3 regions of the Streptomyces sp. NPDC048606 genome follow, and region 1 is predicted to be linked to each of the others. Evidence: riboswitches for the same ligand, from Rfam matches in the RefSeq annotation. Region 1 holds a riboswitch; each other region holds the start of a gene.

The links. A riboswitch is a leader RNA that binds a small molecule or an ion and turns the genes downstream of it on or off. The one in region 1 is predicted to bind cyclic di-AMP.
Region 2: linked by a shared signal. The riboswitch ahead of AB0D01_RS12190 (transglycosylase family protein) and the one ahead of AB0D01_RS00465 (M23 family metallopeptidase) in region 1 are both predicted to bind cyclic di-AMP.
Region 3: linked by a shared signal. The riboswitch ahead of AB0D01_RS11405 (LysM peptidoglycan-binding domain-containing M23 family metallopeptidase) and the one ahead of AB0D01_RS00465 (M23 family metallopeptidase) in region 1 are both predicted to bind cyclic di-AMP.

The regions. Positions count from the first base shown of each region.
Region 1 covers NZ_JBEZIB010000001.1:114,987-124,937, forward strand. Annotated here, with positions in the region: gene AB0D01_RS00450 (DNA topoisomerase IV subunit A) at 1-1,596, opposite strand, end outside; gene AB0D01_RS00455 (pitrilysin family protein) at 1,846-3,201, shown strand; gene AB0D01_RS00460 (pitrilysin family protein) at 3,222-4,589, shown strand; cyclic di-AMP (ydaO/yuaA leader) riboswitch at 4,875-5,031, shown strand; gene AB0D01_RS00465 (M23 family metallopeptidase) at 5,045-5,845, shown strand; gene AB0D01_RS00470 (GntR family transcriptional regulator) at 6,112-6,777, shown strand; gene AB0D01_RS00475 (HPr family phosphocarrier protein) at 7,098-7,379, opposite strand; gene AB0D01_RS00480 (GNAT family N-acetyltransferase) at 7,590-9,951, shown strand, end outside.
Region 2 covers NZ_JBEZIB010000009.1:88,606-98,556, forward strand. Annotated here, with positions in the region: gene eno (phosphopyruvate hydratase) at 1-15, opposite strand, end outside; gene AB0D01_RS12190 (transglycosylase family protein) at 404-1,156, opposite strand; cyclic di-AMP (ydaO/yuaA leader) riboswitch at 1,159-1,329, opposite strand; gene AB0D01_RS12195 (transglycosylase family protein) at 1,604-2,683, opposite strand; gene AB0D01_RS12200 (cytochrome P450) at 2,833-4,119, opposite strand; gene AB0D01_RS12205 (globin domain-containing protein) at 4,241-5,443, shown strand; gene AB0D01_RS12210 (MazG family protein) at 5,508-6,539, opposite strand; gene AB0D01_RS12215 (SurA N-terminal domain-containing protein) at 6,658-7,284, opposite strand; gene AB0D01_RS12220 (YfhO family protein) at 7,462-9,942, shown strand; gene AB0D01_RS12225 (hypothetical protein) at 9,882-9,951, opposite strand, start outside.
Region 3 covers NZ_JBEZIB010000008.1:154,747-164,697, forward strand. Annotated here, with positions in the region: gene hpnH (adenosyl-hopene transferase HpnH) at 1-24, shown strand, start outside; gene AB0D01_RS11395 (aspartate aminotransferase family protein) at 21-1,424, shown strand; gene AB0D01_RS11400 (tyrosine-protein phosphatase) at 1,473-2,291, opposite strand; cyclic di-AMP (ydaO/yuaA leader) riboswitch at 2,610-2,774, shown strand; gene AB0D01_RS11405 (LysM peptidoglycan-binding domain-containing M23 family metallopeptidase) at 2,779-3,801, shown strand; gene AB0D01_RS11410 (SGNH/GDSL hydrolase family protein) at 3,964-4,749, shown strand; gene AB0D01_RS11415 (MBL fold metallo-hydrolase) at 4,851-6,095, shown strand; gene AB0D01_RS11420 (amino acid adenylation domain-containing protein) at 6,218-9,160, opposite strand; gene AB0D01_RS11425 (mycofactocin-coupled SDR family oxidoreductase) at 9,188-9,951, opposite strand, start outside.

The sequences.
Region 1 (9,951 bases):
CGCGGTGCGGGCCAGCAGGCCCGTGGAGGACAGCAGCACCCGGCACGGGTCGTCCGCGACCTCCAGCGGAACCGCCGCGACCGAGGTGCCCGCCGACTCCAGCAGCACCGTGCGGCGCGGGGTGCCGAACTTCTTCGCGACCGAGGCCAGTTCCGAGGAGACCAGCTTGCGCAGCTCGCCGTCGGAGTCGAGGATGCCCGTCAGCTCGTCGATCTCGCCGGTGAGGCGGTCGCGCTCGGACTCCAGCTCGATCCGGTCGAAGCGGGTCAGTCGGCGCAGCGGCGTGTCCAGGATGTACTGGGTCTGGATCTCGCTCAGCGAGAAGCGCTCCATCAGGCGCTCCTTGGCCTGCGCGGAGTTGTCGCTGTCGCGGATGATCCGGATGACCTCGTCGATGTCGAGCAGGGCCACGAGCAGGCCCTCGACCAGGTGCAGCCGGTCGCGGCGCTTGCCCCGACGGAACTCGCTGCGCCGGCGCACGACCTCGAAGCGGTGGTCGAGGTAGACCTCCAGCAGTTCCTTGAGGCCGAGGGTCAGCGGCTGCCCGTCGACCAGCGCCACGTTGTTGATGCCGAAGGACTCCTCCATCGGCGTCAGCTTGTAGAGCTGCTCCATGACGGCCTCCGGGTGGAAACCGTTCTTGATCTCGATGACCAGGCGCAGGCCGTGCGAGCGGTCGGTGAGGTCCTTGACGTCCGCGATGCCCTGGAGCTTCTTCGAACCGACCAGGTCCTTGATCTTCCCGATGACCTTCTCGGGGCCGACCGTGAAGGGCAGTTCGGTGACGACCAGGCCCTTGCGGCGCGGGGTCACGTCCTCGACGGCCACGGTGGCACGGATCTTGAAGGTGCCTCGACCGTTCTCGTAGGCGTCCTTGATCCCGGACAGACCGACGATGCGACCGCCGGTCGGCAGGTCGGGACCCGGGACGAAGCGCATCAGCGCCTCCAGGTCCGCCTCCGGGTGACGGATCAGGTGGCGGGCCGCCGCGATGACCTCGCCCAGGTTGTGCGGGGCCATGTTGGTGGCCATGCCCACCGCGATGCCGGAGGCGCCGTTGACGAGGAGGTTCGGGTAGGCGGCGGGCAGCGCGACGGGCTCGCGCTCCTGGCCGTCGTAGTTGGCGGTGAAGTCGACGGTGTCCTCGTCGATCGACTCCGTCATCAACGACGTGGCGTCGGCCATCCGGCACTCGGTGTAACGCATGGCGGCCGGCGGGTCGTCGTTGCCGAGCGAACCGAAGTTGCCGTGGCCGTCGACCAGGGGCAGCCGCATCGAGAAGGGCTGGGCCATGCGCACGAGGGCGTCGTAGATCGACGCGTCACCGTGCGGGTGCAGCTTGCCCATCACCTCGCCGACGACGCGCGCGCACTTCACGTAGCCGCGGTCGGGGCGCAGGCCCATCTCGTTCATCTGGTAGACGATGCGCCGGTGCACCGGCTTCATGCCGTCGCGGGCGTCGGGCAGGGCGCGGGAGTAGATCACCGAGTACGCGTACTCGAGGAAGGAGCCCTGCATTTCGTCGACGACGTCGATGTCGAGGATCTTCTCCTCGAAATCCTCCGGCGGCGGGGTCTTCGTGCTGCGGCGGGCCATCGCTGCGCGGCTCCTTAACCAAGAATCGGGGTGTACGGGGGTTCGTACGATCCGGACGCTCTGTCCGGACGGTCTGTCCGAACGGGCCGTCCGAACGGGGGCGACGCGGACCATTGTGGCCCTAGGCGCCGACAACGCCGACTCCGACCCAGGCGGGAGCCCGGGAACTTCTCCGGTGGTCGGCGCGCTTGCATACAGTGGCAGGTCGATACGAAATCTCTGCATCGCGAGCGAAGGGACCACATGCCCATGGGTCACACGGCAACGGCTCAGGCGGGCTCCGGCGGCCTGACAGCGACCGAGCACCGGCTGGCGAACGGCCTGCGCGTGGTGCTGTCCGAGGACCACCTCACCCCGGTCGCCGCCGTCTGCCTCTGGTACGACGTCGGCTCGCGCCACGAAGTCAAGGGGCGGACCGGTCTGGCTCACCTCTTCGAGCACCTGATGTTCCAGGGTTCGGCGAGCGTACCGGGCAACGGGCACTTCGAGCTCGTCCAGGGGGCCGGAGGCTCCCTCAACGGCACGACCAGCTTCGAACGCACCAACTACTTCGAGACCATGCCGGCCCACCAGCTGGAGCTCGCCCTGTGGCTGGAGGCGGACCGCATGGGTTCGCTGCTGGCCGCGCTGGACGAGGAGTCCATGGAGAACCAGCGCGACGTCGTCAAGAACGAGCGCCGCCAGCGCTACGACAACGTCCCGTACGGCACCGCCTTCGAGCGGCTCACCGCCCTCGCCTACCCCGAGGGCCACCCGTACCACCACACCCCGATCGGCTCCATGGCCGACCTGGACGCCGCGTCCCTGGAGGACGCGCGCAACTTCTTCCGTACGTACTACGCCCCCAACAACGCCGTCCTGTCGGTGGTCGGCGACATCGACCCCGAGCAGACCCTGGCCTGGGTCGAGAAGTACTTCGGCAGCATCCCCGCGCACGACGGCAAGCAGCCGCCGCGCGACGGTTCGCTGCCCGAGGTCATGGGCGGGCAGCTGCGCGAGGAGATCGTCGAGGAGGTCCCGGCGCGCGCGCTGATGGCCGCCTACCGGCTGCCGCACGACGGCACCCGCGACTGCGACGCCGCCGACGTCGCGCTGACGATCCTGGGCGGTGGCGAGTCCTCCCGCCTGCACAACCGCCTCGTACGCCGCGACCAGAGCGCCGTCGCGGCCGGTTTCGGCATGCTTCGCCTCGCCGGCGCGCCCTCGCTGGGCTGGCTGGACGTGAAGACCTCCAGCGGCGTCGAGGTGCCCGCCATCGAGGCGGCCGTGGACGAGGAGCTCGCCCGCTTCGCCGAGGAGGGCCCCACCGCCGAGGAGATGGAGCGCGCCCAGGCACAGCTGGAGCGCGAGTGGCTGGACCGGCTGAGCACGGTGGCCGGCCGGGCCGACGAACTGTGCCGCTTCGCGGTGCTGTTCGGCGACCCGCAGCTGGCGCTGACCGCCGTCGGGCGGGTCCTGGACGTCACCGCGGAGGAGGTGCAGGCCGTGGCCGCCGCCCGACTGCGCCCCGACAACCGCGCGGTGCTCGTCTACGAGCCGGCGGCCGGATCCGCGAACGACGAGTCCGACGAGGACGAGCACGAGAACGAGGGGGCGGACCAGTGAGCGACACCGCAGCCGTGACCATGACCTTCCACCCGCGCCCGGAGGCCGGCGAGGCCAGGCCCTGGGCCTTCCCGGCCCCGGAGCGCTCCACCCTGGCCAACGGCCTGACGCTGCTGCGCTGCCACCGCCCCGGCCAGCAGGTCGTCGCGGTCGAGGTCAACCTCGCCGCGCCGCTCGACGCCGAGCCGGCCGGCCTCGACGGCCTGGCCACGATCATGGCCCGGGCGCTGTCCGAGGGCACCGACAAGCACAGCGCGGAGGAGTTCGCGGCCGAGCTGGAGCGCTGCGGGGCCACCCTCGACGCGCACGCCGACCACCCGGGCCTGCGCGTCTCGTTGGAGGTCCCGGCCTCCCGCCTGGCCAAGGCCCTCGGCCTGCTCACCGAGGCCCTCGCCGCGCCCGCCTTCGCCGACGGCGAGGTCGACCGCCTGGTGCGCAACCGGCTCGACGAGATCCCGCACGAGCTGGCCAACCCGCAGCGGCGGGCCGCCAAGGAGCTCTCCCGGCAGCTCTTCCCGGCCTCCCTGCGCATGTCCCGCCCCCGCCAGGGCACCGAGGAGACGGTCGCGCGGATCGACTCCGGGGCCGTACGCGCCTTCTACGAGGCCCACGTGCGCCCCGCCACCGCCACCGCGGTGGTCGTCGGCGACCTGACCGGCATCGACCTCGACGCCGTGCTGGCCGACACCCTGGGCACCTGGACCGGCGACACGGCCGAGCCCCTCCCGGTGCCGCCCGTGACCGCCGACGACACGGGCCGCGTCGTCATCGTCGACCGGCCCGGAGCGGTCCAGACGCAGCTGCTGATCGGCCGCATCGGGCCGGACCGCCACGACATCGTGTGGGCCCCGCAGGTGCTCGGCACGTACTGCCTGGGCGGCACCCTCACCTCCCGCCTGGACAAGGTGCTGCGCGAGGAGAAGGGCTACACCTACGGCGTGCGCGCCTTCGGCCAGGTGCTGCGCTCCACCGCCGACGGCAAGGGCGCCTCGATGCTGGCCATCAGCGGCTCCGTCGACACCCCCAACACCGGCCCGGCGCTGGCGGACCTGTGGCAGGTGCTGCGCACCCTCGCCGAGGGCGGCCTGACCGACGCCGAGCGGGACGTGGCGGTGCAGAACCTGGTGGGCGTGGCCCCGCTGAAGTTCGAGACGGCGGCCTCCGTCGCCGGCACCCTCGCCGACCAGGTCGAGCAGGAGCTGCCGGACGACTACCAGGCCCGGCTGTACGCGCGGCTGGCCGAAACCGGTACGGCGGAGGCCACTTCCGCGGTCGTGAGCGCCTTCCCGGTGGACCGCCTGGTCACCGTCCTCGTGGGCGACGCGGCGCAGATCGAGGAGCCCGTGCGGGCCCTCGGGATCGGCGCCGTCACCGTCGTCACCAACTGATCCGGCGGCGGTCCCGCGAGGCCGCCGGGAGACGCCAACGCGGCGTTTCCCGGGGCGCGTCGAGTCCGATTCGACCGTGATTTCGGGTCGTACACCAGCCGTGTGACAAAGAGCCCCCGCCGGAGCCCCCGGCGGGGGCTTTTTTGTCCGTTTGGTGGCGTGGTTGCGTGTATGCGGTGTGGCGTACGCAACAAAAAGGCTCGTCTGTTTGGCGATTGGCTGATGATCCGCCTAGCGTCGGCCGTGCTGTCCGTCAGTTGATACGCGCCGCACCCCCGCGGCACCGGGCAGCGATCGCCGAGTCCCCGTCAGGCGCGAGCCTGGGGAGCCGGGGACCCATCAGTCCCTGGGGTGAATCGGACCGCCTCGCAAGAGGGGGCCCGTAGGAGACCTTCCTGCTCCGAACCCGTCAGCTAACCCGGTAGGCGAGAAGGAAGGAAAGGATCACCCCCTTCATGGCGATTGGCAGTCGTGCAGCCGGTAAGCACCGTGGTTCCAGCCGTCTGAGCCGCAAGACCGCCGGCATCGCCGGTGTGGCCGCCCTCGCCACCACGGGTGTGGTCGGCAGCATCGCGGCCCCGGCCTTCGCCGCGGACAACTCCGCCCCGTCCATGGAGGACACCGGCCAGAACGCGATCGTCGTCGCCGACGGTCTCCAGGACGACCTCGAGGTCCAGGCCGAGTCCCAGCAGGTCGCCGCCGAGGCCGTCGCCGCCCAGGCGCAGGCCGAGGCCGAGGCCAAGCAGCGGGCCGCCGAGGCCAAGCGCGTCGCCGAGGTCGCCGAGGCCAAGGCCAAGGCCGAGCGCGAGGCCGCCGAGGCCAAGGCCAAGGAGGAGGAGCGCAAGCGCTCCAACGCCTTCGTCGCCCCGGTCAACGCCGCGGTCACCACCTCGTACGGCGCGGGCGGCGGCATGTGGTCCTCCGGCAGCCACACCGGCATCGACTTCGCCGTCGGCCAGGGCACCTCCGTGCACGCCGTGGGCGCCGGCACGGTCGTCGAGGCCGGCTGGGGCGGCGCGTACGGCAACAACGTCGTCATCCGCCACAACGACGGCACCTACACCCAGTACGGGCACATGTTCTCGCTGAGCGTCTCCGTCGGCCAGCAGGTCGGCGCCGGCACGGTCATCGGCCTGTCCGGCAACACGGGCAACTCCAGCGGCGCGCACCTGCACTTCGAGGCCCGTACGGGCGCCTCGTACGGCTCGGACATCAACCCGCTGACGTACCTGCGCAACCACGGCGTCGGCATCTGACCCGCACCGCGCACCCACGCACCTGACGGAAGGCCCCGGCTCATCGAGCCGGGGCCTTCCGCGTTCCCGGTCCGCGTTCCCCGCAACCGGTGGCCGATTCCCGCAGCCGGTGGCCGATCCGTGTCCCGGTCCCGTCCCCCGGTCCCGCGGAATGTTTTTCGAATTTCCGGCCCGCCTCGGAAATCCTCGCGCATTGCAATAGAGTCGCAGCACGGTCACGATCCCGGCGAGGGTGCCGGTCGTCGAAATGCAGCGGAGGTCCGGCCTTGCGTATTCCTGCGCACGCGGTATGCACAGCGATCCGCGACGACATCGTCTCCGGTTTCTTCGCGCCCGGCGGCCGGCTCACCGAGGAGGTGCTCGCCCGCCGCTACGGGGTCTCCCGCGTCCCGGTCCGCGAGGCGCTGCGCACCCTGGAGTCCGAGGGCTTCGTCACCACGCGCCGCCACGCGGGCGCCTGCGTGGCCGAGCCGACCGAACAGGAGGCGGCCGACCTCCTGGAGCTGCGCGTGCTGCTGGAGCCGCTGGCGGCCTCCCGGGCGGCCCGGCGGCGCACCGAGGGCCACCTGAAGGTGCTGCGCGGACTGGTCAGGCTGGGTCAGGAGCGGGCCAGGCAGGGCCAGGGCGAGGACCTGCGGGCCCTGGGCGGCTGGTTCCACGAGACGCTGGCCCAGGCCTCGGGCAGCCCCGGGCTGATCGCCCTGCTGACCCAGACCCGGCACAAGATCGCCTGGATGTACGCGGTGGAGGCCCCGGCCAGGCCCGTGGACTCCTGGGCCGAGCACGGGGCGATCGTGGACGCCGTGGCGCGCGGCGACGCGGAACGGGCCCGCGCCCTGACCGCGCAGCACGCCGCCACGGTGGTGCGGGCGCACCGGCCGCGGGTGAGGACTTCGCAACGTGCCGTAAACACGGCGAGCGGTGGGAATTAACGCGGGCCGTATACAAAGGGCGGAGCGGGATTCCCGTCGAATTCGACGGTCCGGAATTTCGGGAAGGGGCGGCAGGTATTTCCACCTTCCGCCTTCCGTGCTTTCCGCGTTTCCGCGCTCTCGTGTTCTCGCGCTGCCGCGCCTCGGTAATCCGGGATCCCCGGATTCCGTCATTCACGAAATCCCGCACCGGTTCGTCCGGAGCCTCGGACCGGGGCGCCCCCGCGCGCGGTCGTGGAACACGAAAGCCGCAGCCCCCGCCGTCACGGCGGGGGCTGCGGCCTTCGTGCTCGTGGTGGCGGACCACCGGACCCGAAGGGTCAGACGGTCTCCGGGAGCTCCTCAAGGCCCTCGGCGACCAGCTTCGCGAGACGGTCCAGGGCCGCGTCCGCGCCCTCGGCCTCGGAAGCGAGGACGATCTCCTCGCCGCCCTGGGCGCCCAGGCCCAGGACCGCCAGCATGGAAGCGGCGTTGACGGGGTCGCCGCCCGCCTTCGCGATGGTCACCGGGACGCCGGAAGCGGTCGTCGCCCGGACGAAGATCGAGGCGGGACGAGCGTGCAGGCCCTCGGCCCAGCCGACGTTGACGCGGCGCTCTGCCATGGTGATGCCCTTCAGGTTCTTACGGTTGTCTAGACCAGTCTCTCACGACACCCGGAATGCTCGGACCGACCTTCGGCCCGGATCCACCGCCGTTCGACCCTCCCCAGCTTGCCCTGGTTCGCCCCGGGTGGCCGGGTTCGCCGCGCGCGCCGACCGGGCCCCGCCCGTCGTACTCGTACACACGGTCGCCCCGCCCCTTAGGGTGACCCCATGACCATGCCGTCGGACCCCTCGTACCCGGCCCACTGGGAAGCGGACGTCGTGCTGCGCGACGGCGGCACGGCCCGGATCCGCCCCATCACCACCGAGGACGCGGGGCGGCTGGTCAGCTTCTACGAGCAGGTCTCGGACGAGTCGAAGTACTACCGCTTCTTCGCCCCCTACCCCCGGCTCTCCGACCGCGACGTGCACCGCTTCACGCACCACGACCACGTGGACCGGGTGGGGCTCGCCGCGACCATCGGCGGCGAGTTCATCGGCACGGTCCGCTTCGACCGCATCGGCCCCGACGGTCGACCCGCCTCCGCCCCCGCCGACGAGGCCGAGGTCGCCTTCCTCGTCCAGGACGCCCACCAGGGCCGCGGGGTCGCCTCCGCCCTCCTCGAACACATCGGCGCCGTCGCGCGCGAGCGGGGCATCCGTCGCTTCGCCGCCGAGGTGCTGCCCGCCAACACCAAGATGATCAAGGTGTTCACGGACGTCGGCTACCAGCAGAAGCGCAGCTTCGAGGACGGCTCCGTCCACCTCACCCTCGACCTCGAACCCACCGCCGAGTCCCTCGCCGTCCAGCGCGCCCGCGAGCAGCGCGCCGAGGCCCGCTCCGTGCAGCGGCTGCTCGCCCCCGGATCCGTCGCGGTGATCGGCGTCAGCCGCTCCGGCTCCGGCGTCGGCTCCGCCGCCCTGCGCAACCTGCGCGACGGCGGCTTCCACGGCCACCTCTACGCCGTCAACGAGGCCCGCGCCCCCGGCATGGAGGGCGACCTCCTCGACGGCGTACGGGCCTACCGCACGCTCGCCGACATCGCGTCCCCCGTCGACCTCGCCGTGATCGCCGTCCCCGCCGACCGGGTCCCCGACGCGGTCGCCGCCTGCGGGGAACACGGGGTGCAGGGCCTCGTCGTCCTGTCCGCCGGATACGGGGAGAGCGGCCCCGCCGGACTGGAGCGCCAGCGTCGACTCGTACGCCAGGTCCGCTCGTACGGTATGCGGCTCATCGGACCCAACGCCTTCGGGGTGATCAACACCGCCCCGGACGTGGAGCTGAACGCCTCCCTCGCCCCGGTCCCCACCACCGCGCGCGGCCGCATCGGCCTGTTCACCCAGTCCGGCGCCATCGGCATCGCCCTCCTGTCGGGCCTGCTCAGACGCGGCGAGGGACTGTCGTCCTTCGTCTCCGCCGGCAACCGGGCCGACGTCTCCGGAAACGACATCCTCCAGTACTGGTACGACGACGAGGCCACCGACGTGGCCCTCATGTACCTGGAGACCCTCGGCAACCCCCGCAAGTTCACCCGCCTCGCGCGCCGCACCGGCGCCGTCAAGCCCGTGGTCGTCGCCCGCGGCGGCCGGCACACCCCGGCCGGCCACGTCGTCCCCGGCACCCGCCTCCCCGAGGCCACCGTCTCCGAACTGCTGCGCCAGGCCGGCGTCATCCGCGTCGACACCGTGACGCAGCTGGTCGACGTCGGCCTGCTGCTGGCCGGGCAACCCCTGCCGGCGGGCCCGCGCGTGGCGATCCTCGGCAACTCCGAGTCCCTCGGCGTCCTCACCTACGACGCCTGCCTGACGGAGGGGCTGCGCCCGCTGCCCCCGCTCGACCTGACCACCGCCGCCTCCCCGGCCGACTTCCGCGCCGCCCTCTCGGCGGCCCTGGCCTCGCCGGACTGCGACGCGGTCGTCGTCACCGCCATCCCCTGGGTCGGCGAGCGCGCCCTCGCGGACGACCTGGCCGAGGCCCTGCGCCAGGCCGTGGCCGAGGTCCCGGGCAAGCCGGTGGCCGTCGTGCACGTGGAACTCGCCGCCCTGGTCGAGGCCCTGTCCGCCGTCGGAGCACCCGCGCCGGCACGCCCCGCCCCGAGTCCCGCCCCGACGCCGCAGGCCCCCGAGCCCGCGTCCCCCGAGCCCGAACCCCCGACCGACCGCGCCCCCGCCGGGCGGATCCCCGCCTACCCCGCCGCCGAGCGGGCCGTGAAGGCCCTCGCCGAGGCCGTCCGCTACGGGGCCTGGCGCCGCGCCACCGCCGAGGCCGGCCAGGTCCCCGAGTACGAGGACATCGACGAGGCCGGCGCCGCCGCCGGGCTCGCCGCCCTCCTGGCCGGGGTCGAGGAGGGGGCCGTCCTCACCCTGGACGACGCCGACGCCCGCGAGCTGCTCGCCCGCTACGGCATCCGCGTCCGCGCCACCCTGCCCGCCCCGAGCCCCGACGCCGCCGTCCGCGCGGCACGCGTCCTCGGGTACCCGGTCGCCCTCAAGACCACCGCCCCGCACCTGCGCCACCGCGCCGACCTGGGCGGCGTACGCCTGGACCTGGCCACCGAAGCCGACCTGCGGCGGTCCTACGAGGAACTCACCG
Region 2 (9,951 bases), on a different contig from region 1:
GGACGGCACGAGCATCTCCTTCTGGGATGTGACGCTGGGTGTGCGGTGGCGTGTCGGGCCGTGGGACGGCCCCTGCCGACTAGAGCCTAACCGGCTCCGGGCAGTGGGCCCGCCGACCGCCCGGGTCCTGGGACGAAAAAGGGCCCGAATACCCTTCTTCCCGGACATAGGTCTCCCGTTCTTTCGAGCGCGACGGGAGCGAAGCGGGCGCGGAGCGGTCCGCTCCGGGTGTCGGGCCGGTCCGACACGGGTGCGCGGAGCGGCCCGACGCGGGCGCGGACCGAGCGCGCGGGCCCGGTGTGCGGACACGCCGAACGCCCGGCGTGCGAGTGCTCGCGCGCCGGGCGTCGTGGTGCTCCGGACGCCCCGACCGGTGCGGTCGGGGCGGCCGTTACGCCGGGATTCAGCTGAGCTTCAGCTTCTGGCCCGGGAAGATCAGGTCGGCATCGGAGACGATGTCCTTGTTCAGCTGGAAGAGCTTCTCCCAGCCGCCCTTGATGTTGTTCGCGGCGGCGATGGTGCCGAGGGTGTCGCCCTCCTTCACCACGTACGAGCCGTTGCCGGTCTGCACGGTGCCCGCACCGGTGCCGGCCTCGGTCTTCGGGGTCGACGGCTTCGGGGCCGGGGTGGCCGGCTTCGAGGTCGACGGCTTCGAGGACTGGTTCTCGACCTTCGGCGTGGCCGGCTTCGCGGGCTTGGCCGGCGCCGGCTTCGAGGTCTCGGGCTTGGTCTGCGGCTTCGACGGCTTGGCCGGGGTGGTGGTCGAGCCGCCGCCGTTGTAGGCGGACTTGGACAGGCCGACGCCGCAGTGCGGCCAGGCGCCCTTGCCCTGGCCCTTGAGGACCTTCTCGGCGATGGCTATCTGCTGGGCCTTGGTGGCCTTGTTGGCGGTGGCGGCGTACGCCTTGCCGCCGTAGCCGGCCCAGGTGGAGGCGGAGAACTGCAGACCGCCGTAGTAACCGTTGCCGGTGTTGATGGCCCAGTTGCCGCCGGACTCGCACTGCGCGACCTTGTCCCACTCGGAGGCGGTGGCGGCGCTGGCGGTGCCCGCGGTCATCAGCGGGGCGGCGACGGCGACACCGGCGACACCGGCGAGCGTGACGATGCGGACGGCCTTGGAGCCGCGGCGGTGCTTGCCCTTGCCGGAAAGCAGCATGAGGTTCTCCTCACCGACGCCTTCGAGGTGAGCTGTCGGGTTCGGGCGGATGAGTTGCCCGGTCGTGCGTCGAGCGCACGGCTTAACCCCTAGCCGGTCAAGTCCCGTCCGAGGACGAGCCGTTCCGGCGCCTACCTTGGTTCCCCCGCTCCTGCCTTCGGCGCTTGCGCGACGACTGTTCCCCCCGTCCGCCGGCAGGATTCGGCGATGCGGTCGAAGGTGCCCACGGTGGTGAGCGATTCAGAAGGTAGACAGGTCTCTCCCCGATGTTCAACGTGTGACATCAGGGAGAAACCGGCCTACTTGCCCTCCGGGAAGGCGTGTTTTCGCAGGTGAGAGCCCGGTTTGCGGAAGTTCCGGAACGTGACACGCCAGTTGACCGGAAGAGACGCATGTCTCATTTACCGATAACGGACATTCAACTCTTTACGGGTGTCCGAACTGCCCCTATTTCTTGGTTAGATCCAGATTCTGGCCGGGCTTGATGAGGTCCGCGTCCCCGCCGATGACCTGCTCGTTGGCCTTGTAGATCTGGTTCCAACCGCCCTTGACGCCGTTGGCGTTCGCGATGGTGGCCAGGTTGTCGCCCGCCTTCACGGTGTACGTGGGCGCGGGGGTGGCCGCTGACGGGGTGCCAGGGGCGCCGGGGACCTCGACGGCCGCCGGGCCGCGGTGCTTGCCGGCGCCGTCGGTCGCCTCGGTGCCCGCGGTGGGCGTGGCGCCCGGGGCGGGCGTGGCACCCGGCGCGGGAGTGACGCCCGGGACGGCCGGGGCGGTGGGCGTCGGGGTGCCGGTCGGGTTCGCCGGGTCCACGGGGGTGGTCGGGGTGACGGGCGCGGTCGGGTTCGCCGGGTCCACGGGCGCGGTCGGGGTGACCGGCGCGGTGGTCGGCGGAACCGTCGGGGTGGTCGGCGGCGTCGTGTAGTCCGGATCGGGCATGACGGGCAGTCCGCTGGAGGGGCCGAGCGGGTAGTCCGGCAGCACGCTGGGGCTCGGCGCCAGCGGGCCCTGGCCCGGCTGCTGCGTCGGGGCGCCGAAGTCCGTCGGCCGGTCGGTTCCGGTGACGGGCACCGAGTGGTCGGGGCGCGAGGGGGTGGGGGCCACCGGAGCGGGCGTCTTGGCGTCGCCCGGGTCGACGGCGGCGGCCGGACCGTTCTGCGTCAGCCCGGCCGAGGCGGCGCACAGCGGCCAGGCCTGGGGGCCCTGGGAGGCGAGCACGCGCTCGGCCACCGCGATCTGCTGGGAGCGGCTGGCGAGGTCCGGGCGCTCCGCGTAGGCGAGTCCGCCCGCGTTCTTCCACTGTTCCAGCGTGAACTGGAGGCCTCCGTAGGCCCCGCTGCCGAAGTTGGCGCTCCAGGTGCCGCCGCTCTCGCAGTCGGCGACCTTGTCCCACGTGGCGGTGTCGGCGGCGCTCGCGTTCGTGGCGGCGAGCAGCGGCAGGGCCAGAGCGGAGCCGGTCACTCCTGCGGTGACCACCAGTGCGGGTACCTGGCGGGGGCGTCTGTGGCGGCCGTTCCCGGGAAGCATGAGGCTGCACCTTTCGCATAACGGCGGGGTAACGGCAGAACCTAGCCGCCTTCGAACGGATGTCACAAGTTCGATCGGTGACTGACTTACGGTCAACCGCCGCCCCGGAGGCTCCCGATCCGCCCTCCGTCAGGAGCCCGCCGCTCCGCTCATCCGTTTCGGGGTGTGAAGCGGACGGGAAGGGTGCGCAGGCCACGCATGATCAGTCCGCCGCGCCAGCGCAGGTCCGTAGGGGGAACGGCAAGTTCCAGATCCGGCAGACGCGTCAGCAAAGTCGCCAGGGCCGTCTGCCCTTCGAGACGGGCGAGCGGGGCGCCGAGGCAATAGTGGATTCCGTGCCCGTATCCAAGGTGCTGATTGTCACTTCGGGAAAGGTCCAGGATGTCCGGTTCGGCGAACCGTTCGGGGTCGCGGTCGGCCGCCGCGAGGACCACCAGCACGGGATCCCCGGTCTCGATCCGGCGGCCTCCCAGGGTCAGCGGCTCGGTGGCGAACCGCCACGTGGCGAGTTCCACCGGACCGTCGTAGCGCAGCAGCTCCTCCACCCCGGTCTCCAACAGGGCCCGCTCCCCCGCCGCGAGGGAGGTCTGGAGGCGTGCGCGCTGGTCGGGGTTCATGAAGAGGGAGTGGACGCCGTTGCCGATGAGGTTCACGGTCGTCTCGAAGCCGGCGAACAGGAGGATGAAGGCCATCGCCGTGGCCTCGGCCTCCGTGAGGTGGTCGCCGTGGTCGCTGGCCCGGATCAGGTCCGAGATGAGGTCGTTGCCCAGATCGTCCCGCTTGCGGTGGATCAGTTCCCCGAGGTAGGTGCGCATCTGCTTCACGGAGCGGGCCACCCCGCCGCGCGGCCCGCCGCCGTGGCGGATCATCATCCCCGCCCAGTCGCGGAAGTCGTCCTGGTCCTCGCGCGGTACGCCGAGCATCTCGCAGATGGCGTAGATGGGGAGCGGGAAGGCGAACTCGTGGATGAGGTCCGCCTCCCCCTTCGCGCAGAACCCGTCGATGAGGTGGTCGGTCAGCTCCTGCACGCGCGGGGTGAACTCGGCGACCCTGCGCGGGGTGAACGCCTTCGACACCAGCCGCCGCAGCCGGGTGTGGTCCGGCGGGTCGATGTTCAGCAGATGCGTCATCAGCTCCGCCTTGCGTTCCCCCGGAATCCCGGTCTTGCCCTTGGCGTGCGCCGGCTCCGCGTGGTGCGCCGGGTTCTTGCTCAGGCGCTGGTCCGCGAGGGCCTGGCGGGCGTCGGCGTACCGGGTCACGAGCCAGGCCTCGACCCCGCTCGGGAGCCGGGTGCGGTGCACCGGGGAGTGCTCGCGCAGCCAGGCGTAGGCCGGGTAGGGATCGGTGGCGAACTCCCAGTCGAAGAGGGTCGGCGCCTCGGGGACGTCGGCCCCGTCGGGGGCGGTGGGCTGGTTCGCGGAGGTCTGCTCATGCACCCGACGACCGTATCCCGGGCCGCGCCGCCCACCCCATATGCGCGGTTCGTCGCGGCTGTCCGTAGATCGACCATCGCTTGACCTCGGCTTCCTCGACGCTCCTACTTTCGGTTCTGTGGACGTGAGGATCTTGAAAAGCAGCTTCGCGGTGGTGGAGAGACGGGCCGAGCACGCGGTCAAGTTCTTCTACTCGCACCTCTTTTGGCACAACCCCGGCATACGTGAACTCTTCCCGGCGTCCCTGGAGGACATGGAACGGCAGCGGGACCGGCTCTTCGCCGCCCTCACCCACGTCGTCGCCCACCTGGAGACCGAGACCCTCGTCCCCTATCTACGCGACCTCGGCCGCGACCACCGCAAGTTCCTCGTCGGCCCCGAGCACTACGCCGCCGTCGGCGCCAGCCTGCTCGCCGCGCTCGCCGAGACCTCCGGCGAGGCCTGGACCCCGACCGTGGAGAAGGCCTGGACCGAGGCCTACGCCATGATCGCCGACGCCATGACCGCCGGCGCCGCCGAGAGCACCGACCCGCCCTGGTGGGAAGCGGAGGTCGTGCGCCACCTGCGCTACGGGCGCGACATCGGCGTCCTCACCCTGCTCCCGCGCACGCCGCTCCCCTATGTACCGGGCCAGTACGTGAGCGTCGCCAGCACCCGGGTGCCGACCACCTGGCGCACGTACTCCCTCGGCAACGCGCCCCGCCCCGACGGCACCGTCGACCTCCACGTCAGCCGGATCGAGGGCGGCCGGCTCAGCAACGCCCTGGTCCGCGAGACGCTGCCCGGCGAGGTGCTGCGGCTCGGCGCCCCCGGCGGGGCGCTGACCCTGCGCCGCACCGGCCGCCCCGTCACCCTCATCGCGGCCGGGACGGGCTGGGCACCGATCCGGGCCATGTTGGAGGACCTGGTCCAGCACCCTCCCGATCACGACGTACGCCTCTTCGTGGTGGCCCGGGACGCCGCCCACCTCTACGACCGGCCCCTGATCGACTCGTACGCCGCCGGCCTCGGGCGGCTCGCCGTCACCTACATCACCCCCGCCCCCGGACAGCACCGCAACCAGGCCACCGACCGGCTGGCCACCGCGCTCGGCCACCGGGGCATGTGGCCGGAGCAGGACGTCTACCTGAGCGGGCCCCCGCAGTTCGTCGAGGAGACCGCCCACCTGTTGGAGGAGCTCGGCACCCTCCCCGAACGCCTCTTCCACGACGCCCTGCCGGCCGCCGCCGTCGGCCGCGCCCGGCCGGTGGGCTTCGGCGAGTGGTTCCTGAACCGGCCCGCCCCCCAGTGGCACAACCCCTCGGCCCGCGCCCCGCGCCCGCGCTGAGCCCGAAGGGCCCCCGACCGGCCCCGCCGGATCCGGGCGCCGCGGCGGGCCGCCGGCGGGCGCGTCAGCGGCCGACGCCCTCCGCCGCGCGGATCGCGTCCCGGTAGGCGCGGGCCGCGCCGCGCAGCGCCGTCTCGGGGTCGATCCCCCTCGCCTCGGCGCGCGCCGCGAGCGCCAGCAGCTCGTACCCGACCCCCTCGCCCCGGGGCAGCTCCACCTCCACGCCGCCCGTACGCGCCCGGCCGGCCAGCTTGGCCGCGAGCGCGAGGGCCGGCTGGGCCGGCGGGACGCCGTCGGTGACCGACTCGCGCCGCTTCTCGACGGCCTTCGTGGCCTGCCAGTGGGCGTTGACGTCCTCGGGGGACTCGGCCTCGGCGTCGCCGAAGACGTGCGGGTGGCGGTGGATCAGCTTGGCGACCAGGTCCCCGGCCACGTCGTCGATGGAGAACGGCGCCGCGTCCACGTCCGTGTCCGCGTCCCCTTCCTCCCCTTCTTCTTCTCCCGCTCCCGCCGCCTCGGCGTCCGGCCCGGCCGTGCCGCGCAGCGGGGCGCCCTCCTGCGCGATGCGCGCGTGGAAGAACACCTGGAGCAGGACGTCCCCGAGCTCCTCGCGCAGCGCCGCCCGGTCCCCGTCCTCGATGGCCTCGACCAGCTCGTACGCCTCCTCGATGGCGTACTTCACCAGTCCCTCGTGCGTCTGCCGCGAGGTCCACGGGCACTCGCGCCGGACCCGGTCCATCACCTGGACCAGGTCGAGCAGCCGGGCACCGGGCAGGTCGTAGGAGCCGGGCAGCAGCTCCAGGTCCGGCATGTCGACGCGGCCGGAGCCCGCGAGGCGGGCCAGCCCGTCGGTCAGGTGCCGATCGCCCTCGCCGCCGGGGATCACCACGACGGTGCGACCGCCGGCGCAGGCCTCGACGAGCGCGTGCGCGTCGGGCGCCTCGTGCGCCACCTCCACCCCCGCCTCGCGCAGGTACGGCAGCTGCGGGTGGTCGGCGTCCGCGCACAGCACCCGGTCCGCGGCGTGCAGGGTCCGCCAGGCCGGCCAGGACAGCAGGCCCGGGGCGACCCGGTGGCTGGCGGTCAGCAGGACGATCCGGCCGGTGTCCGCGCCGGCCGGGGCGTCGGGGGCGGCGGTGGCGGCGTCGGCGGGGACGGGGGCGGGTTCGGCGGTGTGGTCGGTCACCCTCCGAACCTACCTCCGGCCGGCGGGATCAGGCCCCGGCGGGGGCCGCTTCCTCGGGCACGGTCCGCTGGGTGATCCACGGGGTCTGCTGGTCGCCCAGGATGATCTGCCGCGCGTCCCAGCGCCCGTAGCGCGGGTTGACCTCGATGTGCAGGGCCTTCGCCGCCTCGCCCAGCTTGGTCAGGGCCGCCTCCTGGCTCCCGTAGTGCGCGAACAGCTTGTCGCGCAGCAGCTTGAAGCGGGTGTCGGCGTCCATCTGGCCGGGGGCCAGCTGCGCCTGCTCCAGCGCGGCCTTGGCGAGGGTCTTCTCGTCGCCGGCCTGTTCGAGCTGCGCCTTGCGGACGTCCTCGATCTCCTTGGTGCTCACGCTGACCCCGGCGTCCTTGGCAGCGCGCTCCAGGACGGCGGTCTGGATCATCTTGTTGAGCTTGAGCCGTTCCAGACCGGCGGTCGCCCCGATCAGCTGCGCGCTCTGATCGGAACGGTTCTGCGCGGTGCGGACGTCGTTGACCTGGGCCTGGAGGGCGGAGGTGGTGATGCGTTCACCGCCGACGACGGCCGCGGTGCCGGGGCGGGTCTCGCCGGAGCAGGCGGACAGCAGGGGGGCCGCCACGAGCAGGGCGGCGGAGACGGAGAGCGCTGTGCGACGGTGCAAAGGAGCCTCCAGGGCCGGGAGATTGTGCGTCGGTGCACAAGGCCGTGCGGTGATCGATGGTATGAGGTCAGGGTGGTACGGGCCACCGGTTCGACCAACGATTACGGGGGTGTTGGGGTGCGAGTTCACCCTCCGGCTACCGCCGGGCCCTCCGTTGCTGCGATGGTCGGGACCACCATGTCGACTTCGCAGCTCTCCCCGCACCACACCGCCCGAGGCGACGCGACCGCCCGACCCCCGCGCCCCGCCGGCCGCCCGGCCGCCCTCCTGGCCGGCGCCTCGGGCCCGGCCCTGGCCGCGCTGCTCGCGGCGGTCGCCGTCTGCGCCGGGGACGCGGTCGCGCGGGTGTTCCCGTACGGTCCGCGCCACCGCAGCGTCAACGACCTCGGCAACCAGTTCGTGCCCTTCCACGCGCACCTGTGGGACCTGCTGCACGGGCGGGCCGACGGCGGTCTCCTCTTCAACTGGCAGTCCGGCTTCGGCAGCTCCTTCCTGCCGGACTGGGGCACCTACCTGACGAGCCCCTTCGCCGTGCTCGTCGCCCTGTTCCCGCGCGAGGACATCGACCTCGCCGTGTACGTGGTCACCGTCCTCAAGATCGCCGTCGCCGCGGCCGTGATGGCCCGGCTGCTGCTGACCCAGCGGCGTGGGCCGCGGTGGGCGGCGGGGCTGCTGGCGGCCTCGTACGCGCTGTGCGGCTGGTCGGTGATCGAGGCGTCCTACAACCCGATGTGGCTGGACGGGTTGATCGCCTTCCCGCTGCTGTGCCTGACCGGCGAGTGGGCCCTGCGCGAGCGGCGGCCGGTGACGGGGGTGCTGGTGGTCGCCCTGTGCTGGACGGCGAACTTCTACACCGCCTACATGGCGACGCTGGGCGCCGCCCTGGTGCTGGTGGTACGGGTGGTGCTGACCCGCGACGGGTGGCGCGAGCGCGCCCGGGTGACGGCCCGGGGGGCGGTGACCTGCCTGCTGGGGATCGCCCTGGCGGCGCCGGTGCTGGTGCCGCTGTTCCTCAGCTCGAAGCAGGCCTACCCGGGGTGGTCGCGGGAGTTCGGACCGGTGCCGTGGGCCGACCTGTTCGCCCGGCTGATGCCGGCGACGTACTCCTTCAACTCCCCCGCCGTCTTCGTGGGGACGGGGACGCTGCTGCTGGTGGCCGCGCTGCCCTTCCACCGGGCGGCGCCGGCGCGGGTGCGGTGGTGGTGGGCCGGGCTCGTGGTGGCGGTGGCCCTGTCCTTGCAGTGGGCGCCGACCCACCTGGCCTGGCACGTCTTCGCCACCCCGAACGGCAGCGCGTACCGGCAGACCTTCGTCCTGGCCGGGATCGTGGTCATCGCCGCCTGGACGGGACTGGCCTGCGGCCCGCCGGCGCCGCGCGCCCTCGCGGGCGGCGCGGGCCTGCTCACCGCCGCCGCCCTGTGGTCGGCGGCGAGCCCCCTGGCCACCCCCTGGGGGACCGGTCTGTTCTGCGGCGGGCTGCTCCTGGCGGGCCTGGCCTGGTGGGCCCTCGTACGCCGCCGGCTGATCGCCCCGGCCGCCGCCGTGCTCGGCGTCGTCCTGGTGGCGCAGGCCGCCGCGACGACGGCCCACGGCCACCGGGGCAAACTGGCCGGACTGGACGACTACCCCGCGTGGGGCGCCGCCCACGGCGCGCGGGCCGCCGCGCTGGCGAGCGCCGACGGCTGGCCCGCGTACCGCACCGACGCCGGCCGGCCCGCCCTGTCGGGCAACGACCCGATGCTGCTGGGCGGACAGGGCGGCGCCTACTACAGCAGTCACACCCCGGACGTGTTCACGCGCACGATGGCCGCGCTCGGCGCGGGCTGGACCTCCCGGGGCCGCAACGTGCAGAGCCTCGACAACCCGGTGACGGACGCCCTGTTCGCGGTCGGGGCGCGGCTGCGGCCCGACGGCACGGTCGTGCGCGCGGACGCCCTGCCGCTGGTCACCGTCCGACCGGCCGGTCCCGTACCGGCCTTCGGGGACTCGCCCTTCGCCAACCAGGAGCTGCTGCTGGGCGCGCGGGTCTACGAGGAACCGGTCGCGCCCGGCGTCTGCCGGGCGGGGACGGAGGTCTTCCTGTGGGCCCCGGAGTACAACGCCACGGCCCGCCTCGCCGACGGCCGGCCCCAGCGCCTGAACGGCAACGCCCCCCGCAACCGGGCGGCGCTCCAGCCGATGGGGCGCTCGCGCGGACCGGCGTCGAGGCTGATCTTCGACCGGCCGGCGCCCGCGTCCTGGACGCTCGGCTGCCTGGACGCGGACCGGTTCGAGGCGGCGGTGGCGACCCTGCGCGCCTCCGCCGCCACGTCGGTGACCGTGTCGGACGCGGGCCTGCGGGCCACCCTCCCCGCCGGGGGCGCCCGCACGGCGGTGGTCTCCGTACCGGCCGTCGCCGGCTGGAGCTGTGACGGGCGGCCCGCCTCGGCGCACCTGGGCCTGCTCGCCGTGCCGCTGGAGGCCGGGGACACCGGCGTGAGCTGCTCGTTCCGGCCGCCGGGACTGGTCGCGGGCGGAACCGTGGCGGGTCTGGCGCTGCTGGCGGTGGCGGGGGCGGCCCTCACGCGCCGGCGGTCGCGGGAGCGGGACGCGCCCCGTCAGGCCTCGCCGTCGGTCGCGTCCGCCGGAGCGAGCGGGGCGACCACCGGGGCGACGTAGTGGTCCTCG
Region 3 (9,951 bases), on a different contig from region 1:
GGCAACCGGGAAGCCTCGTCATGACGGCCGCGCAGGGCGGAGCCGGCGGCTTCGACCTCGCCGCGCTGCTGGCCGAGCGCGGCGGGGAACGCTACGAGCTGCACGCCCGCCACCTCAACCCCCAGCTGCCCCGGATGCTGCACACCATCGGCTTCGACAAGGTCTACACGCGGGCCGAGGGCGCGCACTTCTTCGACGCCGAGGGCAACGACTACCTCGACATGCTGGCCGGATTCGGGGTGATGGGCCTGGGCCGCCACCACCCGGTGGTCCGCCGCGCCCTGCACGACGTCCTCGACGCCGGCCTCGCCGACCTCACCCGCTTCGACTGCCCGCCGCTGCCCGGACTGCTGGCCGAGCGGCTCCTCGCGCACAGCCCCCACCTGGACCGGGTCTTCTTCGGCAACAGCGGCACCGAGGCCGTGGAGACCGCCCTGAAGTTCGCCCGGTACGCCACCGGCCGCCCCAGGGTCCTCTACTGCGACCACGCCTTCCACGGGCTCACCACCGGCTCCCTGTCCGTCAACGGCGAGGCCGGCTTCCGCGACGGCTTCGCCCCGCTGCTCCCGGACACGAGGATCGCCCTCGGCGACCTCACGGCCCTGGAGCGGGAGCTGGCCCGCGGGGACGTGGCCGCGCTCATCGTCGAACCCGTCCAGGGCAAGGGGGTGCACGCGGCCCCGCCGGGGTTCCTGCTCGCCGCGCAGGAGATGCTCCACCGGCACAAGGCCCTGCTGATCGCCGACGAGGTGCAGACCGGCCTCGGGCGCACCGGCGACTTCTACGCGTACCAGCACGAGCCGGGCGTGGAACCGGACCTCGTGTGCGTGGCCAAGGCCCTCTCCGGCGGGTACGTGCCGATCGGCGCCACCCTCGGCAAGGACTGGATCTTCCGGCGCGTCTACTCCTCCATGGACCGGGTGCTCGTGCACTCGGCGAGCTTCGGTTCCAACGCGCAGGCGATGGCCGCCGGCCTCGCGGTCCTGTCCGTCATGGAGGACGAGGGGATCGTCGCCCGCGCCCGCGCCACCGGCGACCTGCTGCGCGGTCGGCTCGCCGCGCTCGTGGACGAGTACGAGCTGCTGCACGAGGTGCGCGGGCGCGGGCTCATGATCGGCATCGAGTTCGGCCGGCCGTCCTCGCTGGGGCTGCGCGGCCGTTGGACGATGCTCCAGGCCGCCCGCAAGGGTCTGTTCGCGCAGATGGTCGTGGCGCCCCTGCTGAGCCGGCACCGGATCCTCACGCAGGTCTCCGGCGACCACCTGGAGGTCATCAAGCTCATTCCGCCGCTGATCGTCGACGAGGGGGACGTGGACCGCTTCGTCGGGGCCTTCCGCGAGGTCATGGACGAGGCCCACGGCGGCGGCTCGCTGATGTGGGACTTCGGCCGGACGCTGGTCAAACAGGCCGTCGCCAACCGCTGACGACCGCGGCTTCCCGCGGGGCCCGCACGGCCCCGCGGGGGAGCGGTCCTACGGCTCCAGCAGCCGTCCGCGCAGTCGCTCCAGGGTCTCGGGCGCGAGCGCGAGACCCTCGGCGAGGTAGCGGTCTACACCGCCCCACCCGCCGTCGATGGCCTCGAACGCCGCGAGGAGGTACTCGGCGCGCGCGTCGAACAGCGGTGAGAGCAGCTCCATCACCTCGGGGGTGCGGGCCTCCGCCTCGTCGTCGCGGCGCACCCGGTAGCGGCGGTGCGGGGCGTTCGACTCCAGGTAGTCCGCCACGATGGCCTCGCGCTCGACCCCGAGCGCCAGCAGGGTGACCGCGATCGACAGACCGGCCCGGTCCTTGCCCGCCGCGCAGTGCATGAGCGCCGGCACGCTGTCGTGCGCGAGCGCGTGGACGACCCGGCTGTGCTCGGCGGTACGGGTGCGCACCATGGTGCGGTACGACTCGGCCATGCGGGCGGCGGCCCTCCCCTCGCCCAGGAGCGCGCGCAGCTGCGCCAGATCGCCCTCGCGGACCATCTTCCAGAACTCGCGGCCGTCGGCGGGATCCGACAGCGGGATGTTCACGTTCCGTACGCCCGGCAGCTCGACGTCCGCCCCTTCCAGGGCGTGGTCGGCGCGGTTGCGGAAGTCGAAGACGGTGTGGAGGCCGAGGGAGCCGAGGAACTCTGCACCGGTTTCGGTGGCATGCGCGAGATGTCCGCTTCGGAACAGAAGTCCCGGCCTGACCCTCCGTCCGTCGGCGGTGGGCAACCCGCCCACGTCACGGAAGTTGCGCACGCCGATCAGCTCCGGCTCCGGTTCGGGCCGCGGCGGAAGGGGCGGGGGTATCAGCTGGGTCACGTGTGCTCCTCCATCTAGTCCTGTGTTGTCCGAATTACGCTGGTTGGGGCCAACTTGCCATAGGGGGAGGCGAGATCGTGCCGGACTCCGTGAGCCAGATCATACGGTGACCGTGCGTGCCTGATCACGAAATGCGAATTGCCTTGCCGGGGCGGTTGTTGATGGTCCGGAACAAACGGAGGGTGACAGGAATTGCCTCGATTCCCCTTCCCCGTGAATGCGTCGGGGAATCGGCGGCTTGTTGGCCACGGTCCCGCTCGATTACCTTCGCGATCGATCCGGGTGGACCGCCTAATCCTGCCGCCGCCCGGGAACCGCACCCGACCATCGACGCGCGCGGCAGGAGCGGGGGAACCAGGTAAGCCGCCGTACCGGATCCCATCCGGTCGGCTAGGGGTGAAGCCGTACACGTCCTCGACGGATACGGCCGGACATCTCCAGTCCGAACCCGACAGCTCACCTCGCAGGCGACGGAGAGGAATTCGCCATGCCCGGAAAGGGTAAGCACCGCCGTCCGAAGTCCCGTTCCCTGTCCCGCGGAATCGCGGTGGCCGGCACCGGCGGAGCCGCGCTCGCGCTGCCGTTGATCGGAGCCGGCGGCGCCCACGCCACCGGTCCCGCCGCCACGTCGAACACCCCGGCCGCCGCGCCCGTGCGGGCCGAGGCGGCCCCCGTCGCCGCGCCGGCCGAGGCTCCCGCCGCCGCGCCGACCGTCTACACCGTCGTGCCGGGCGACCACCTCTCGAAGATCGCCGCCGAGCGCCACGTCACCGGCGGCTGGGAGCGGCTCTACGCCGACAACCGCGAGGCCGTCGGCTCTGATCCCTCCCTCATCCACCCCGGCCTGAAGCTCACCCTCGACGGCGCGGCCGGCCGGACCCCCGCCCCGCGGGCGTCGACCGCGCCCGCCGCGCCGACCCAGGGCTCCTCCACCGGGACCCAGGCGGGCGACGAGGACTCCTCCGGCGCGGACGCCGCCGACGGGGCGACCCCCGAGGCCGCCCCGGCGCCGAAGCCCGCCCCGGTCAAGAAGACCGTCCCGGCCCCGCGCTCCGTCGGCAAGGCCCCGGCGGCCCCCGCCGCCCCGGCCGCCCCGGCGAAGGCCGGCGCCTTCGTCTCCCCGGTCGCCGGCGGCGTCACCACCCCGTACCGCCTCGGCGGCAGCATGTGGTCCTCCGGCTACCACACCGGCGTCGACTTCACCGCGAGCACCGGCACCACCGTGAAGGCGGTCGGCGCGGGCACCGTCGTTTCCGCAGGCTGGGGCGGCTCGTACGGCAACGAGGTCGTCATCCGGCACGCCGACGGCAAGTACTCCCAGTACGGCCACCTGTCCTCGCTGTCCGTATCCGTCGGCCAGAGCGTCACCGCCGGCCAGCGCATCGGACTCTCCGGCGCCACCGGCAACGTGACCGGCCCGCACCTGCACTTCGAGATCCGCACGGGCCCGTCCTACGGCTCCGACATCGACCCGGTGACCTACCTCCGGTCGAAGGGCGTCAGCCTCTGAGGACAACCGCCGACGGGCGGTGGGGAACGTGGGGCCGGGGCCTGAGGGGGGTCCCGGCCCCATCTGTACTTATTCCTTATCCCCCGGGTGGTATAGATCACGGTCCGTCAACCCCTCATTACGTTGGCGTAGGTTGCTTTCGGGGGTGAAGGATGGGTTCCCGTGGCAGCGACGAAGACGACACTCAAGACCATCGGCTCGTACGCGGCGATCGGGGACAGCTTCACCGAAGGCGTGGGGGACCCGGGACCCGGGGACTCGTATCTCGGCTGGGCGGACCGGCTCGCCGTACTCCTGGCGGATCGGCGTGACGAGCACGACTTCAGGTACGCGAACCTCGCGGTGCGGGGCAAGCTCCTGGACCAGATCGTGGCCGACCAGGTCCCGAGGGCCAAGGCCCTCGCCCCGGACCTCGTCAGCTTCTGTGCGGGCGGCAACGACATCATCCGGCCCGGCACCGACCCCGACGACGTGGCGGAGCGCTTCGAGGCGGCCGTCGCCGACCTCACCGGCGCCGTCGGCCAGGTCATGATCACCACCGGCTTCGACACCCGGGGCGTCCCGGTCCTCAAGCACCTCCGGGGCAAGGTGGCCACGTACAGCGCCCACGTGCGCGCCATCGCCGACCGCTACGACTGCCCCGTCCTCGACCTCTGGTCGCTGAGGTCCGTGCAGGACCGGCGCGCCTGGGACGGCGACCGGCTCCACCTCTCGCCCGAGGGGCACACCCGCGTCGCGCTGCGCGCGGCGCAGGTCCTCGGCTACGAGGTCCCGGCCGACCCGGACCAGCCCTGGCCGCCCACGCCGCCGCGCGGCTCGGTGGACGTCACCCGGGACAACATCCAGTGGGCGCGCGAGCACCTCGTCCCGTGGATCGGCCGCCGGCTGCGCGGGGAGTCCTCCGGCGACCACGTCGAGGCCAAGCGCCCGGACCTGCTGCCGCTGTAGCCGACCCGGGCGGAATCCTCCGGCGTCGGTGCGCGTTGGTCTGGTACGGAGTACGGAGCACGTCCGTACCAGACCGACCCGCACATTCCCCAGGAGGCGCCTTGACCGGCTCCCGACCCCTGCGTCCCCGGCTGCGCGCCCTGCGGCCCGAAGCCTTCGGCGCGGACCCCACCGGGGCGCGACTGGAGCGGATCCTGCGCTCGCCGAACTTCGCCGACGGGGCCTTCGTGAACCCCCTGGGAACCCGGGTCAGGCCCGCCGGGTCGAAGGCCGAGTTCGCGCGGATCTACTTCCACAAGGAACAGCGGGTCCGGCGCAACCCCGGAGCGCCGATCCCCGTCTACCCGACGACCCTCGCCGAACTGGCCAAGCCGCCGGTGAGCGGTCTGCGGCTGACCTGGATGGGCCACTCCAGCGTCCTCGCGGAGATCGACGGCCGTCGCGTCCTGTTCGACCCGGTGTGGGGCGAGCGCTGCTCGCCCTTCCCCTTCGCGGGCCCCAAGCGGCTGCACCCCGTCCCCGTGCCGCTCGCCTCGCTCGGCGAGGTCGACGTCGTCGTCATCTCGCACGACCACTACGACCACCTCGACCTGCCCACGATCAAGGCCCTCGCCGGCACCGACACGGTCTTCGCCGTCCCGCTGGGCGTCGGCGCCCACCTGGAGCGCTGGGGCGTCCCGGCGCACCGCCTGCGGGAACTGGACTGGAACGAGGCCACCGAGGTCGCCGGCCTCACCCTCACCGCGACGCCCGCCCGCCACTTCTGCGGGCGCGGACTGCGCAACCAGCAGTTCACCCTCTGGGCCTCCTGGGTCGTGGCGGGGGAGGAGCACCGGATCTTCCACAGCGGGGACACCGGCTACTTCCCCGGGTTCCGGGAGATCGGCGAGGCCCACGGCCCCTTCGACGCCACGATGATCCAGATCGGCGCCTACTCCGAGTACTGGCCCGACATCCACATGACGCCCGAGGAGGGCATGCGGGCCCACCTCGACCTCCAGGGCGGCGTCGCGCGCGGCACGATGCTGCCGATCCACTGGGGCACCTTCAACCTGGCCCCGCACCCGTGGGACGAGCCCGGGGAGGGCACCGTCGCCGCGGCCGGGGCCGCCGGGGCCGCCGTCGCGCTGCCGATCCCGGGACAGCCCTTCGAGCCCGGGGCGGCCGACGCCCCGGGCGAGGCCTGGTGGCGGCCCTTCGTCGCGGGCGTCACCCCCGCGCCGGAGCCCGTCGCGGGCGCGGCCGGGCGGTCCGTCACGGCCCCGGCGTCCGCCGGCCCGGTCGCCGCGGCCGGACCCGGGGCGGGCCCGGCCGGGCGAGGGGAACCGGAGGCCGTCGGCTCCTAGGGCCGTCACCGGAGCGGGGCGCGCACGCGGTCCGGAGCGGCGTACGCCCCGGACCGGGGAGCGTCGGCCGCCGCGCGCCCGCCCGGCCCGGGCGGGCGCACGTCAGGACGGACGACGGCCCGTCACCGGGAACCCTCCGGGGCGAGGCGTGCCGCCAGCCCGCTCGGGGTGGGGCGGGCGTAGAGGTCCCGCACCGCCACCGAGCCCAGGCCCGCCTTGCGCAACGCGCCCAGGAGCCGTACGGCGAGCAGGGAGTTGCCGCCGTTCTCGAAGAAGTGGTCGTCCGCCCGGGTGTGCGGCCCGACGACGGCGCGCCACACGGAGAGGACCCGCTCCAGGGTCTCGGACGTCGCCGCTCCGGGCCCCGGGGCCGCGCCCTCCTCCCGTACGGCGGCGGTCGGGGAGCGTCGCGGCAGCGCCGCCCGGTCCAGCTTGCCGTTGAGGGTCAACGGCAGCGCGGGGAGCGCGATCAGCTCCGCCGGCACCATGTAGTCGGGCAGCAGGGCCGCGACGCGACGGCGGACGTCCGCCGTGGTCCCCGCCCCGTCGGCGGGCACCAGGTAGGCGACGAGCCGGGCGTGGGCCGGACCGTCCTCCCGGCCCAGGACGATCACGGCGGCGTCCGCGACATCGGGATCGTCCAGCAGCACGGAGCGCACCTCCCCCAGCTCGATGCGGAACCCGCGGATCTTGACCTGGTCGTCCAGGCGCCCGGCGTGATCGAGGGAGCCGTCGAGCCGCAGCCGCCCCAGATCGCCGCTGCGGTACAGCCGGCGGCCGCTCACGGCGTCGACCACGAACCGCTCGGCGGTGAGCTCCGGCCGGTTGAGGTAGCGCCGCGCCACTCCCGCCCCGCCCACCCAGATCTCGCCGAGCGCGCCCGGGGGCAGCGGCCTTCCCCGCGCGTCCCGGACGGAGACGGACCAGCCGGCGAGGGGGCGCCCCACGCGGTGGAGGTGCGTCGTGGGAGCCCAGGGCAGGACGTCGTGGAGGGTGACGTGCACGGTGGTCTCGGTGATCCCGTACATGTTGACCAGACGGCTCTCGCCGACCGGATGGCGCCGGAACCAGCCGCCCAGCATCCGGGGGTCGAAGGCCTCGCCGCCGAGGACGACGAGCCGCGGCGCCGGGCCCGCCTCCCGCGCGTCGTGCTCCAGCAGGGCGGCGAAGGCGGACGGCGTCTGACTCAGTACGGTGACGCCCTCGCGCACCAGCAGGGCGTGGAACTCCTCGGGCGAACGCGTCACGAGGTGGGGTACGACGACGAGCCGGCCCCCCGTCAGCAGGCAGCCCCAGATCTCCCACACCGAGAAGTCGAAGGCCGCCGAGTGGAAGAAGCTCCACACGTCGTCGGGGCCGAGGGCCATCTCCCCGCGCGTGGCCTCCATCAGGGCGAGGACGTTGCCGTGGGGAACGACCACCCCCTTGGGCCGGCCGGTGGTCCCGGAGGTGTAGATGACGTAGGCGGTGTGGTCGGGACCGACGACCGGCAGCTCCACGTCCGGCGCCGCCTGCGCACCCGCCGACAGGGCCGCCGGCGCGAGCACCGGGGTACCGGGCCCGGCGGGGAAGGTCGAGACGGTGCTGATGACGAGGGCGAGCCCGGCGTCCTCGGCGATGTGGCGCAGCCGCTCGTCGGGGGAGTGCGGGTCGAGCGGGACGTAGGCGGCGCCGCTCTTGAGCACGGCCAGCAGGGCCACCACGAGGTCGACGGTGCGCTTCAGGCAGACGCCGACGAGATCGCCGGGGGAAACGCCCCTCCGCACCAGTTCGCGGGCCCAGGCCGAGGCCCGCTCGTCCAGTTCCCGATGGGTCAGCCGTCGCCCGCCGTCGTCCACGGCGATCGCGTCCTGCCGGTCGCGGGCCGCCCGCTCGACGGCGGCGGGGATCCCGAGGGCCTCCGCCGGGCCCGGCCCTGTGTGGTCGCCCCACGCGACGACGGCGCGCGCCTCGGCGTCGGTCAGCAGGGCGAGGTCGGCGACGATCCGCCCGGGCGGCTCCCGGTCCAGGTCGGACGCGAGCCGCCCGACCTGCCGGACGAAGGCCTCGGCGACCGTCGCGTGCACGGCCTCGGGCGAGCGGGTGGAGGTGTCGAGGACGACGCCGTCCCCCTCCCGGACGAAGACCGGCGCCGTCGCGAAGGCGCCGGGCGGGAACGGCAGGTAGGTCAGGCCGGGCCGGCGGTCCGACAGGACCACGCAGACCGCGGGGCCTTCGCCGCCGCCCGTCCCGCCGGCCCCGTCTGCCCTGTCCGTCCCGTCCGCCCTGTCCGTCTCGCCCGGCGCGCGGAGTCGGGCCTCGACCCGGTCGAGCAGCCGCCCGATCGGGAGGTCCTCGTCGACCTCGACCCGGATCACCTTCGCCTCGGGGAAGTCCCCGAAGGTCGCGTCCGACACGACGGCCAGCCGCACCGCGGCGGCGCGCTCGTACCGGCTCAGCGCGAGGGCCGCGGCGGCCACGGCGGCCACCGGCCGCACGGGCCCCTCGGCGGCCGTCCCCGGCGCGCCCGGGACGGGCTCCGGTCCCGGCCCTGTGTCGCCGGCCAGGCCCCACGGGGGCGCGCCGGCCGGACGCCGACCCGCGTCGTGCGCGTCCCGGCCGGCCCCGGCTCCGGCTCCGCCGTCGGTACCGGCCCCGGTCCCGGGTCCGTCGTCGACCCCCGTCAGGAGGTCGAGCAGGTCGTCGGGATCGGCGTCGGCGGCCGTCAGCGTACGGGCGACCGCGCGCAGCCCCTCGGCGGTCAGCCGTCCCCGACGGGCGACGACGCTGAGGTCGGCCGTGCCGTCCGGATGGCGGGTCAGGACCACGCGCGGGCCGGCGGCCCCGGGTCCGAGCGGCCGCAGCGCCTCCCGGTGCCCCCGGGCGGAGGCGGTCGGGGTGAGACCGGCCCGCGTGATCCAGTAGCTGCCGACCTCGTCGAGCCGCGCCGAGGAGGCCGCGCGGGCGATCCGCTCCGCGGCCCGGTCGATGCGGGCCCCGTGGGACAGGCGCAGGACGAGGCCGTGCTCGGCCGCGTCCCCGAGCACGGAGCCGGCGCCCGTACCCGTGTGAGTCGTTTCGGTCATCTCATCTCCACATCGGCCGGGAGGGGCTCATCGGGCGGAGAACCCGCCGTCGACCGTCAACGTCGTTCCGGTCACCTGGCGGGAGTCGTCACAGGCCAGCCAGAGCGCCGCGTTGGCGATCTCCTCGGGTTCGATCAGCGCGTTCATCGGCTGGGCCGTCACGAAGGTCCGCTCGTGTTCGTCGACGTCCACGTCCAGACTGCGGGCGATCTCGGCCAGCATGCGTCCCTCCACGTGGGGGGCGTCGCGCACCGAGCCGGGGCACACGGCGTTGACCCGCACCCGCAGCGGCGCGAAGTCGAGTGCCGCCGCCTTCGTCAGTCCGACCAGCGCGTGCTTGGCCGCCACGTAGGCCGCGAAGTTCCGGTACCCGACGAGGCCCGCCGTCGAGGAAACGTTGACGATGCTGCCGCCGCGCCGGGCGAGCATGCCGGGCGCGACGGCCCGGATCATCCGCCAGGCCCCGGACAGGTCGACGTCCAGCATCAGCTGCCACTCGTCGTCCTCGATCTCGTGGACGGGCCTGCCGGACGGGGCCGCGATGCCGGCGTTGTTGACCAGCACGTCGAGGGTGCCGAACCGGCGCAGCGCCGTGCCGATCGCGTCCCGCACCGAGGAGCTGTCCCGGACGTCCGCGAGCACGGACAGGGTGGCCGCGCCGGCCTTCCGGCACAGCTCGTCGGTCCGCTCCAGCTGGTCCCGGTCGGCGAGCGGGTACGGTACGCCCGCGATGTCCGCGCCGATGTCCAGGAGCACCAGGTCCGCGCCCTCCTCGGCGAAGCGCACGGCGG